3 regions of the Nonomuraea sp. B19D2 genome follow, and region 1 is predicted to be linked to each of the others. Evidence: predicted binding sites of a transcription regulator. Region 1 holds the regulator's gene; each other region holds the start of a gene.
What was found. The regulator LexA, encoded in region 1, represses DNA repair genes until DNA is damaged. The targets are predictions, from matches to a motif close to TCGAACANNTGTTCGA.
Positions count from the first base shown of each region.

Region 2: the regulator LexA is predicted to act here: its motif matches at 1,207-1,222, upstream of ABN273_RS41255 (alpha-ketoglutarate-dependent dioxygenase AlkB).
Region 3: the regulator LexA is predicted to act here: its motif matches at 1,936-1,951, upstream of ABN273_RS11685 (Rv2578c family radical SAM protein).

Region 1 is NZ_JBEFAK010000015.1:99,924-103,179, reverse strand. Features, by position in the region: gene ABN273_RS26810 (family 43 glycosylhydrolase) at 1-1,248, shown strand, start outside; gene lexA (transcriptional repressor LexA) at 1,623-2,330, opposite strand.
Region 2 is NZ_JBEFAK010000033.1:955-4,210, reverse strand. Features, by position in the region: gene ABN273_RS41265 (WD40 repeat domain-containing protein) at 1-34, shown strand, start outside; gene ABN273_RS41260 (hypothetical protein) at 40-999, shown strand; gene ABN273_RS41255 (alpha-ketoglutarate-dependent dioxygenase AlkB) at 1,245-1,874, shown strand; gene ABN273_RS41250 (WD40/YVTN/BNR-like repeat-containing protein) at 1,877-2,935, opposite strand; gene ABN273_RS41245 (D-alanyl-D-alanine carboxypeptidase family protein) at 2,988-3,256, opposite strand, start outside.
Region 3 is NZ_JBEFAK010000005.1:92,836-96,091, reverse strand. Features, by position in the region: gene ABN273_RS11695 (CGNR zinc finger domain-containing protein) at 48-614, shown strand; gene ABN273_RS11690 (hypothetical protein) at 667-810, shown strand; gene ABN273_RS11685 (Rv2578c family radical SAM protein) at 896-1,927, opposite strand; gene ABN273_RS11680 (DUF3040 domain-containing protein) at 2,062-2,343, shown strand; gene ABN273_RS11675 (polysaccharide deacetylase family protein) at 2,506-3,256, opposite strand, start outside.

The DNA of each region.
Region 1 (3,256 bases):
GACCGCATCGTGCTGCGCCGCGCCACCACCATCCAGGGCCTGGCGAGCGCCCCCGAGACGGTCATCTGGCGCAAGCACGCCACCGGCGAGATGGGCGCGCACATCTGGGCGCCGGAGATCCACTTCATCAACGGCAGGTGGTACGTGTACTTCGCGGCCGGGCGGGCCGACGACGTCTGGCGGATCCGGATGTACGTGCTGGAGAGCACCGCCGCCAACCCGCTGACCGGTTCCTGGACCGAGCGTGGCCGCATCGCCACGCCCTGGGACACGTTCTCGCTGGACGCCACCACGTTCGTCGCGAACGGCGTGCGCTACCTGCTCTGGGCCCAGCAGGAGCCGGGCATCGCCACCAACTCCAACCTGTACATCGCCCGCATGGGCGCCAGCCCGTGGACGATCACCGGCGCCACGACCCGCCTGACCGTGCCGACGCTGGCGTGGGAGACGCGCGGCTACAAGGTGGCCGAGGGCCCTTCGGTGCTGCAGCGCAACGGCCGGCTCTTCCTGACGTACTCCGCGAGTGCCACGGACGCCAACTACTGCCTCGGCCTGCTGACCGCCTCCGCCTCGGCTGACCCGCTGCAGGCGTCCTCCTGGACGAAGAGCCCGAACCCGGTCTTCGCCAGCAGCGCCGCGACCAGCCAGTACGGGCCTGGCCACAACTCCTTCACGACCTCGGAGGACGGGCAGAGCGACATCCTCGTCTACCACGACCGGAACTACCGCGACATCTCGGGCGACCCGCTGAACGACCCGAACCGGCGTACACGGGTGCAGAAGGTGTACTGGCGGGCGGACGGGACGCCTGACTTCGGCATCCCGGTGCCCGACGGGGCGACGCCGGTGCGGCTGATGTCGTACGACACGCCAGGACAGGCGCTGCGGCACTGGGACTACCGGGTGCGGCTGGAGGGCAACATCTCACCGCTGGCCGACTCCCAGTTCCGGCTCGTCACGGGGCTGTCGGGCGCGGGGACGGTCTCGCTGGAGTCGACCAACTTCCCGGGGTACTACCTGCGGCACCGGAATTTCGAGGCGTGGGTGGAACGGCGGGACGGGACCGGCCTTTTCGACGCGGACGCCAGTTTCGCGCGCCGCGCGGGGCTGGCGGGCTCGAGCACGGTGTCGCTGGAGTCCGTGAACTTTCCCGGGTATTTTCTGCGGCATCGGGCGGGGCTGGTGTGGGGGGAGCAGAACGACGGCACCAGCGCCTTCAAGGGGAACGCGAGCTTCGTACTGGAGTGAGCGACTGGCCGCCGTCTGCGGGTGATCGTCGCACGCGATCGCGGCACGATGGGGCACACCCGCAAACGCCGCCTATGCCACAGCCTCAGACGAGGCCGAGCGCGAAACGGACGTCGGAGGCGACGCATCGCCCAGTTGGCGACATCGTGAGACGGCGCAGCCGAGCACGGGCACCGGCGAACGCGCCGCCCACTCGGACCACGGTGCAGCCGGACGACATCGTGAGACGCCGGAGCCGGTGCCAAGGCGTGCCGTTGGTGGCGACACGGTAGTGCCCGCGAGGTCGTCGTACCCCGCGGGTGGTGTGTTTGGCGCGCGCCGGAGCGCGGCGCGTGCCATATGACGCGCGCCGAGGCCCTACGAGCCGTGGCCGGCTACAACCGGCGCAGGACTGCTACGACCTTGCCCAGGACGCTGGCCTCGTCGCCGGGGATGGGCTCGTAGTTGGAGTTGTGCGGGACGAGCCAGACGTGGCCGTCCTTGCGCTTGAAGGTCTTGACGGTGGCCTCGCCCTCGATCATGGCGGCCACGATGTCGCCGCTCTCCGCCACCGGCTGCTGCCGCACGACCACCCAGTCGCCGTCGGCGATGGCGGCCTCGATCATCGAGTCACCGCTGACCTGCAACAGGAACAGCGTGCCCTCGCCGACGAGCTGCTTGGGCAGCGCGAAGACGTCTTCGACGCTCTCCTCGGCCAGGATCGGACCACCGGCGGCGATGCGGCCGACGAGCGGGACGTAAGCCGCCGTGGGACGGTTGATCGTCGGCTCTTCGTCGGTCGCGTCGGGGTCGACCCACAGCACGGGCTCGCCCGGGAGGCGCACCTCGAGCGCGCGCGGCCGGTGCGGGTCGCGTCGCAGGTAGCCCTTGCGCTGCAGCGCCGTCAACTGGTGCGACACGCTCGACGTGCTGGTCAGCTGAACCGCCTCGCCGATCTCGCGCATGGAGGGCGGATAGCCGCGCTGTTGCACCGAGTCGCGGATGACTTCGAGGATCTTGCGCTGCCTGGGCGTCAGGCCCAGGGCATCGCGCCGGCGCACCGCGAGGTCGCTGACCCCGTTCGCGCCATCCCGCTCACTCATGCTCTTCCTCCTCCTCGCCTGGCGGCCCGCCTCACCGGCGAACCTCCCGGTCCGTGGTCCTGATGTCGCACACAGCGACCGTATCGCTGTTGAAGATCATCTTCAAACAATTGTTCGAGTCTTCCTCGAAATTGTCGCCTGCGTGGTGTACAACATCGTACGGGAGTTCGATCGACATCGTGTTCGATTTGCTGATCTTTATTTGGCCTTTCCCTCAGGCCGCACGGCAGGAGGTCAACCATGCGAACGCCCACAAAAGCGGACACGACCAGCCAAGACGCCAAACGACTCACACTCATCGCCGATGCCACGCAGAGTAACGATCGACGAGACAATACGCGGACGGGGGCCGGTTTCCGCGGCAATTCCGGGAAGAGGTTGGGGCCCCGTTCGAGTCGCGGGGGAAGGCCCCATTTGCGATTGGTCCCGCCTCCGCGTGCCGGCGCCGACGCGGCCGCGACCGTACCGCCGGGCAGGGGAGGAGCCCGTGCGGACGCAGGCGACGAAACGGCCGCCGCCCGCAGCTCCGGCGAGGGCCGGCGGCAACGGCGCCCCAGGGGTGGTGCCGACGCGGATCGGGGGATGGGGATGAACGATCGAGGGGTGGTGCGGGCGCCGGCCGCCGACGCGCGGCCGCGGGCAGCCGCGAAAGGGGGCGGTCTGGGAGTTTCCGGGGCAAGGAAGACGGCGGGTAGACGCGGGGTCGCTGGTCCTCGGGGTGGTGGCGAGGGCGCTTCGGAGGATCTTCGGGGCGGTCGCGCAGGTGTCGCCGGAACGCGGGGAGGCGCTCGTGGCGCAGGGGAAGGCGGCGTGCGGGGCGGGCGTTCGCGGCGTGGTGCCGGCGTCGGGAGGCGGAGCAGTCGGCGGTGGGGTCGCCGAGCCGCGAGGTGGCGTGCGCGGCGGGCATCGGCGCGAGTGCGCCGGCG
Region 2 (3,256 bases), on a different contig from region 1:
GACCAGGTACGAGCACGTCGAGGCGGGGGAGTGAACGACATGAGAGCAAGGATCCTCGCGGTCCTCGTGGCCGCCGCCCTGGCCGCGGCCCCCGGCGTCGCGTACGCCGAGCCGCACGCGCATCAGGGGCACGACAGCATCAGGTACGCCTCCATCAAGAAGTGCACGGCCAAGACCCAGACGGACCGGCCGTGCGGCGGCTGGCGGCTCGTCATGCACAGCGGCAAGAAGAGCGTGCTGCCTGACGCCCAGGGGGTCGCGCTCGACGCGAAGGGCAAGACGCTCCCCTACTCCCCGGCGCCCATCGCGGTCAGCGGGAACGGCCAGCGGGTCGCGTACTTCTCCAAGACCGGCAGGCTGGCCGTGCGGACGTTCGGCGGCGGCGTCAAGCTGTTCGCCAAGAACGCGCTGCCCCGCGTGGCCCAGAACGAGATGACCCTGCTCCTGTCCGACGACGGCGGCCGGCTGGCGGCGCTCATCGGGGGCGAGAAGCCCGCGAGCACGCGCGTGTTCGACACGGCCACCGGCGCCCGGCTCGGCACCGTGCCGGCCGACCGGTCGGTGCTGGGCTTCAGCTTCGACGGGGACGAACTCCTCACCAGCGTCGACGGCGACGAGCCCGTCACCGACCTGGCGGTCTACACCGACACGGGCGATGAGGTCGTACGCGTCGCGCCGCCGCAGGTCGTCGTGTCGAACGCGCCGCAGGCGCTGTCCGCCGACGGCCGCACGGTCGCGAACGTCGTGCAGGGTGCCAAGCCTGAGCTCGTCCTGTACGACCTGCAGACCGACCAGGTCACCGCCCGCAAGAAGATCAAGCTCCCGGACGCGGACATCCACATGATCGACTGGACCGGGGACACCCAGGTGACCCTCCACATGCTGTCCGGCGACAAGATAACGATCGTCCAGATCGACACCGAGACGGGCGGGGTCACGGTCAGGGACAAGTACACGCTGCTGAAGGACACGTTCGTCTTCGCCGCGTGCGGCGGCTGACGTCTCCTTTGTAAACACAGAGTGTCGAAGACGCTCACTCGACGAAGGCTGCACAGCCGTCGATCGAGTCGGTGCCGCAGGTCCTGCGCGACCACGGCGAGACCGAAGGCCGGGACCTCGGCGATGCGGGTGGCGCGAGGCGACTCGGTGAGCACTCGGCCTGCGCGGACAACGTACCGCACGGGCCGGGCCAACCAGGTTCGGCGATCGAATGCATGTTTGAACTGTGGCGTAGACTCGGCACCATGACAGCCCCGTTCCAGGCATCTCTGCTCGGCCTCGACGAGGAGCTCGGGGTCGGGCCGCTCGGTGCCACGGTCCGCAGGACGTACCTCGACCACGGCGCCTGGATCGACCTGCGGCCGGGCTGGCTCTCAGGCGCGGACACGCTGTTCGAGCGGCTGGCCGAGACGGTGCCGTGGCGGGCGGAGCGGCGGCACATGTACGACCGGGTGGTGGACGTGCCGCGGCTGCTGAAGTTCTACGACGAGGGCGAGACGCTGCCCGACCCGGTGCTCGAGGACTGCAGGCGAGCGCTCAACGAGCATTACGAGGAGGAGCTGGGCGAGCCGTTCCGCACGGCCGGGCTCTGCTTCTACCGCGACGGCCGCGACAGCGTGGCCTGGCACGGCGACACGATCGGGCGGGGCAGCACCGAGGACACCATGGTGGCGATCGTCTCGGTCGGCGATCCCCGCCCGCTGCTGCTCCGGCCGCGGGGCGGGGGGCCGTCCATCCGGCGTGATCTGGGGCACGGGGATCTGATCGTGATGGGCGGGAGTTGCCAGCGTACGTGGGAGCACGCGATCCCGAAGACGGCCCGCCCCACGGGGCCGCGCATCAGCATCCAGTTCCGGCCCCGCGGCGTCCGCTGAGGCTACTTCAGCGTGAGGCGTGCGACGCGGCCGGCTTCGCCCGAGGCCCAGCAGGACAGGTCGCGGGTGCACGACACCGTGTCGAACGAGCCGCTGTCGAAGGTCTCCCAGCTGCGCCCGCCCGACCACGTGACGTCGCTGCCCGAAGGCCCCACCGCGACGGCCGCGAACGGCAGGTGCGGGAGCCAGGCGACTCCCGACCGGTACGCGGGAGGCGGCGTGGTGGCCGGTTGCCAGGTGGCGCCGCCGTCTCCGGTCACCGCGCCCGCGCTGGGGGAGGCCTGCTCGGGCCGGTAGTCGCCGCCGACCGCGATGCCGTGGTGGCGGTCGCGGAAGGCCAGGCCGAAGACGCCGCGCGCCGGGTCGCCCGCGGGGATCGGCGTGTCGGTCACCGTCCAGGTACGCCCGCGGTCGCCCGAGTGGTACACTCGCGACCGCTCCGCCCCGCCGCTGGCCAGCCAGGCGTCCCGCCCGCCCGCCGTGACCAGGCACTGCCCGCTCGCCGCGAAGCCCGCCTCACCCGGCAGCGCTTCCGGCATCCCGTCGGCGGGCAGCACCTGCCAGCTCCGCCCGCCGTCGTCCGTCGCCAGGAGGCGGAACCTGCCGTCCACAGGGTCGCTCATGGCGAGCCCGTGCCGCCGGTCGAAGAAGGCCAGGCAGTCGTAGAACGCCTTCGGCTCGTCGTTCCTGAACGTCTCGGCCCACGTACGCCCCCCGTCCTCGGTCCGGTAGACGCGCGAGTCCGTACCCTCGCCGATGGACAGCGCGACGGCCCGGCGCGCGTCGAACGCCTCGATGTCGCGGAACTGGAGCGCGGCGGTGTCGGGCGGTGAGACGTTCTGCCAGCTGCGCCCGCCGTCCACGGTCCGCAGCACGGTGCCGCCCGAGCCCGAGGCCCACGCCACGTCCCGGCTGACGGGCGACAGGCCGCGCAGGCGCGCGGTCACCCCGGTCTCCTTGAGCTCCCAGCCGAGCCTGGGCGTCCCGGCGTGGGCGGGGAGGGCGGTGGCGAGTACGACGGCCGCCGCTGACAGCGCACCCAACGCGAATCGAAGCTTCATGTCGGGCAAACTAGCCCAAAGGATCAACACCGTCCATGGGGCGGAGGATGAGCTACGCGGCCTCGCGGGCCGCGCCCCACGACAGCAGGGTGTCCGCCGTGTAGAAGCGGCGGCTGGAGTCGGACTCGCCGAGCAGCACGCCGACCAGTGTCCGGCCGTCCCGCTCACCCGCGAACGCCAGCGTGAACCCCGCCGCCCGCGTGAACCCCGTCTTCAGCCCGATCACCCCCGGCTCCCGGAGCAGCCGGTTGGTGTTGCGCCAGCTGTACGAGCCGTGCTGGTCGGTGGCGTCCAGCGAGTGGTACCGGGTGCCGGCCACCT
Region 3 (3,256 bases), on a different contig from region 1:
GCCATCGACGCTCTAATGTGTCAATTCCGTTAGGTACCATTAGGCGCATGAGCGATCTCACGCCTCTGACCGGGGAGCCGCTGGCGCTGGATCTGGTCAACACCCGCCCGGCCCTCGGCGACCTGCTGGCCACGCCCGACGACCTGCGGGCATGGCTGGTCCTGCGGGCCGACCGGTTCCCGGAGGCGCGCGAGCTCGCCGCCGCCACGTTCACGGACGCCGACCTGGCCGCCGTGCGCGCCGTCCGCGAGCACGTGACGCGCGCCGTTGAGCACGCCCGCCACGCCGTCCCACCGCCGGCGGGCGACCTGGAAGCCCTCAACCAGGCCCAGCGCGACGCGCCCGCCATCAGCGAGCTGGGCTGGAACGGCGCGGCCGTCACGGCGACCCGCCGCCGCACCGGCTCCGCCGTGGCGCGGTTGGGGGCATGGCTGGCCGAGGCCGCGGCCGGCCTCCTCGCCGACCCGGCGGTCGTCAAGGTGCGCCAGTGCGAGGCCGACGACTGCGTGCTGTTGTTCCTGCCCGCCCACCCGCGCCGCCGCTGGTGCTCGGCCACGCGCTGCGGCAACCGCACCCGCGTCGCCCGGCACTACCAGCGCCACAAGACCCCCTGACCGCCACCGCGCCCGCCTCGCTCCGCCGGGATCCGCGGTCGAGTACCGCTACGTGGGACGCTCGGAACACCTCTACGTCCATTTCCGCGCGTGCGCCGACGGCGCGGTGCGGACCTTCCCTGCGGTCCAGGCTGCTGGAAGCGAGCTGGCCTCGCTGACCGGCCTGCTGGAACGGGTCACCTGGCCGAAGCGCTGACAGTGGCTCAGATCGCGCGTGCGGTCAACGTCTCCCATAGCCGGGTATCCCCGGAGCGGCACGCGAGGCGCGACCGGCGGCGGGCCTACAGCAGGCGTAGCTGCTCCGGCTCCTCGGGGATCGGTGCACGGCGTGGCGGGATGCGGCGGGCCATGGCAGGGGTCGCGCGGCCGACTCCGTGACGCTCGGCCAGCTCCTTGACGAGCCCCGTCACCCGCTCCTGGTACGCCTTCGGCGCGTACGCGCCCCGCCCGTACAGCTCCAGATAGCGCGGCACCAGGCGCGGGTGCTCGCGCGACAGCCACCCCAGCCACCACTCCCGCGCCCCAGGCCGCAGGTGGAGCACGATCGGGGCGATGTGGGTGGCGCCGGAGGCGGCGATGTCCTTGACGGTGGCCTCCAGCTGGGCGGGGGAGTCGGTGAGGTGCGGGAGGATCGGGGCCATCAGGACGCCGCAGGCGATGCCGTTGTCGTTGAGCGTCGCGCACGTCTCCAGGCGTCTGCGCGGGTTGGGCGTGCCCGGCTCCACCGCGCGCCACAGCGCCGGGTCGACGAAGCCGACGGACACGTTGGCGCCCACTTCCGTGACGTCCGCGGCCTCCGTCAGCAGGTCGAGGTCACGCAGGATCAGGGTGCCCTTGGTCAGGATCGAGAACGGGTTGCGAGCGTCGCGCAGCGCGGACAGGATGCCGCGCATCAGCTGGTAGCGGCCCTCCGCGCGCTGGTAGCAGTCGACGTTTGTGCCCATGGCCACGTGGTGACCGCCCCAGCGGGGCGAGGCCAGCTCCTTGCGGGCCAGCTCGGCCGCGTTGACCTTGACGACAATTTTCGAGTCGAAGTCCGCACCGGCATCAAAATCTAGATACTCGTGCGTCTTTCGGGCAAAACAGTAAATGCAGCGATGAGTGCACCCGCGATAGGGGTTGATCGTGTATTCGAACGGGACCCGGCTGGCCCCGGGGACCCGGTTGATGAGGGATCTGGCCCGGATCTCGTAGAAGGTCATCCCCTTGAACTCGGGTGTGTCGAAGGTGCGGGTGACCGCGCCGCGGGCGAACAGCGGCACGGCCGGGTCGTCCCGGCCGGCCCCGGCCAGGCGCAGGTTGTCCCAGCGCATGCCATGATTAGAACAAAGGTTCGAGCTTGATCGCAAACCGAAAAGAGGTTGCAATTAGGTAGTCAGGTGGGGGCTAATGATCTTCAGGGTTGGGCAGAAAGACGTCGCAGAGCTTGCGTTCGGGAGGTGCACCTATGGCCTGGTCGCAGGACGAGGAACGGATGCTCGCCCAGATCGAGCAGCACCTCGTCGACGACGATCCGCGACTCGTCGCACGGCTGGAGTCGTTCAACGAGCGAGTGCGTCGCAGCGAGGAGAAGGCCCAGGGGCAGCGAGTCCGCAGGCACCGGCCGCGCCGCTCGACGGTCATCATCCTGATCAGCTGGCTCCTCATCGCCACGCTGGTCGCCACGCTTCTGATCATGGTTCTCCGCCACGAGGCCGCCGCCGCGCTGGCCCTGGCCGCCGCCTTCTGACCACCCCGCTTCCCCGCCCCGTTTCCCCACCCCGCCCCCTCGTCTGACGACCGCGCGCCGCCACTTCCCGGTCGCCGTCTTCGCAAGCTCCTCGGGCGGCGCTTTCTGGGCCCTTCCCCGTCCCATCGGCTGACGGCGTGGTCCGTCCACATGCCGCCGTGCTTACGCTGCGTCCCCGCTCCTCGCCGAGGCCGTCCAAGCCGCCTGGAGCATCCGGTAGTCGATCACGACGATCCCTTCCTGCCGGAGGAGCTCGCGCGCCTCCGGCGACGTGAGGAACTCGTAGTCGGTCCGGCGCACCCGCCACCCGTCAGGGTCGATGGCCCTGGCCTCCTCGTCCCCCAGTCCGGGATGGACGGCCCACTCGCTCAGCCCGGGCGGCAACTCGCGCAGCAGCCTCGCGTACGTGGCCGCCTTGTCGTCGAGGCCGAGCCGGAAGCTGTCCAGGAAGTCGTGCTCCACCACCGGCAGCCCGCGCGCCCGCAGCTTCCGGCGCGCCGGGTCGAGCCAGGCCCGCACTGCCAGGCCGTGCTCGTCGGCCAGCGCGACCGTCAGATCGAAGATGTCGGCACGTCCGCCGTCGGCCAGGCAGTGCCAGTCGAGGTGGGTCGGCGCCAGCCCGGCGTCCGTCACCGCGGCGATCTGCGCGCGAAACTCCCGCTCCACCTCGTCCAGCCGGGCCTGCGCGAGCAACTCCGGTACGCGGTCCGGCGTGAACAGCTCGCCCGTCCCGTCGAGCAGGGACGGCACCTTCTCCTTCCCCGCCGACGGCCCCCACCGACGGCGAGGCGTGTCGCACACCAGCGTCAGATGAATCCCGAAGGGCAGCTCCGGCCGCCGGCGCAGCAGCTCCATGGCGTGTCCCGCAGCCGGGCAGGGCGGCATGAGGCTGCACGAACTGGAGATCCCCTCC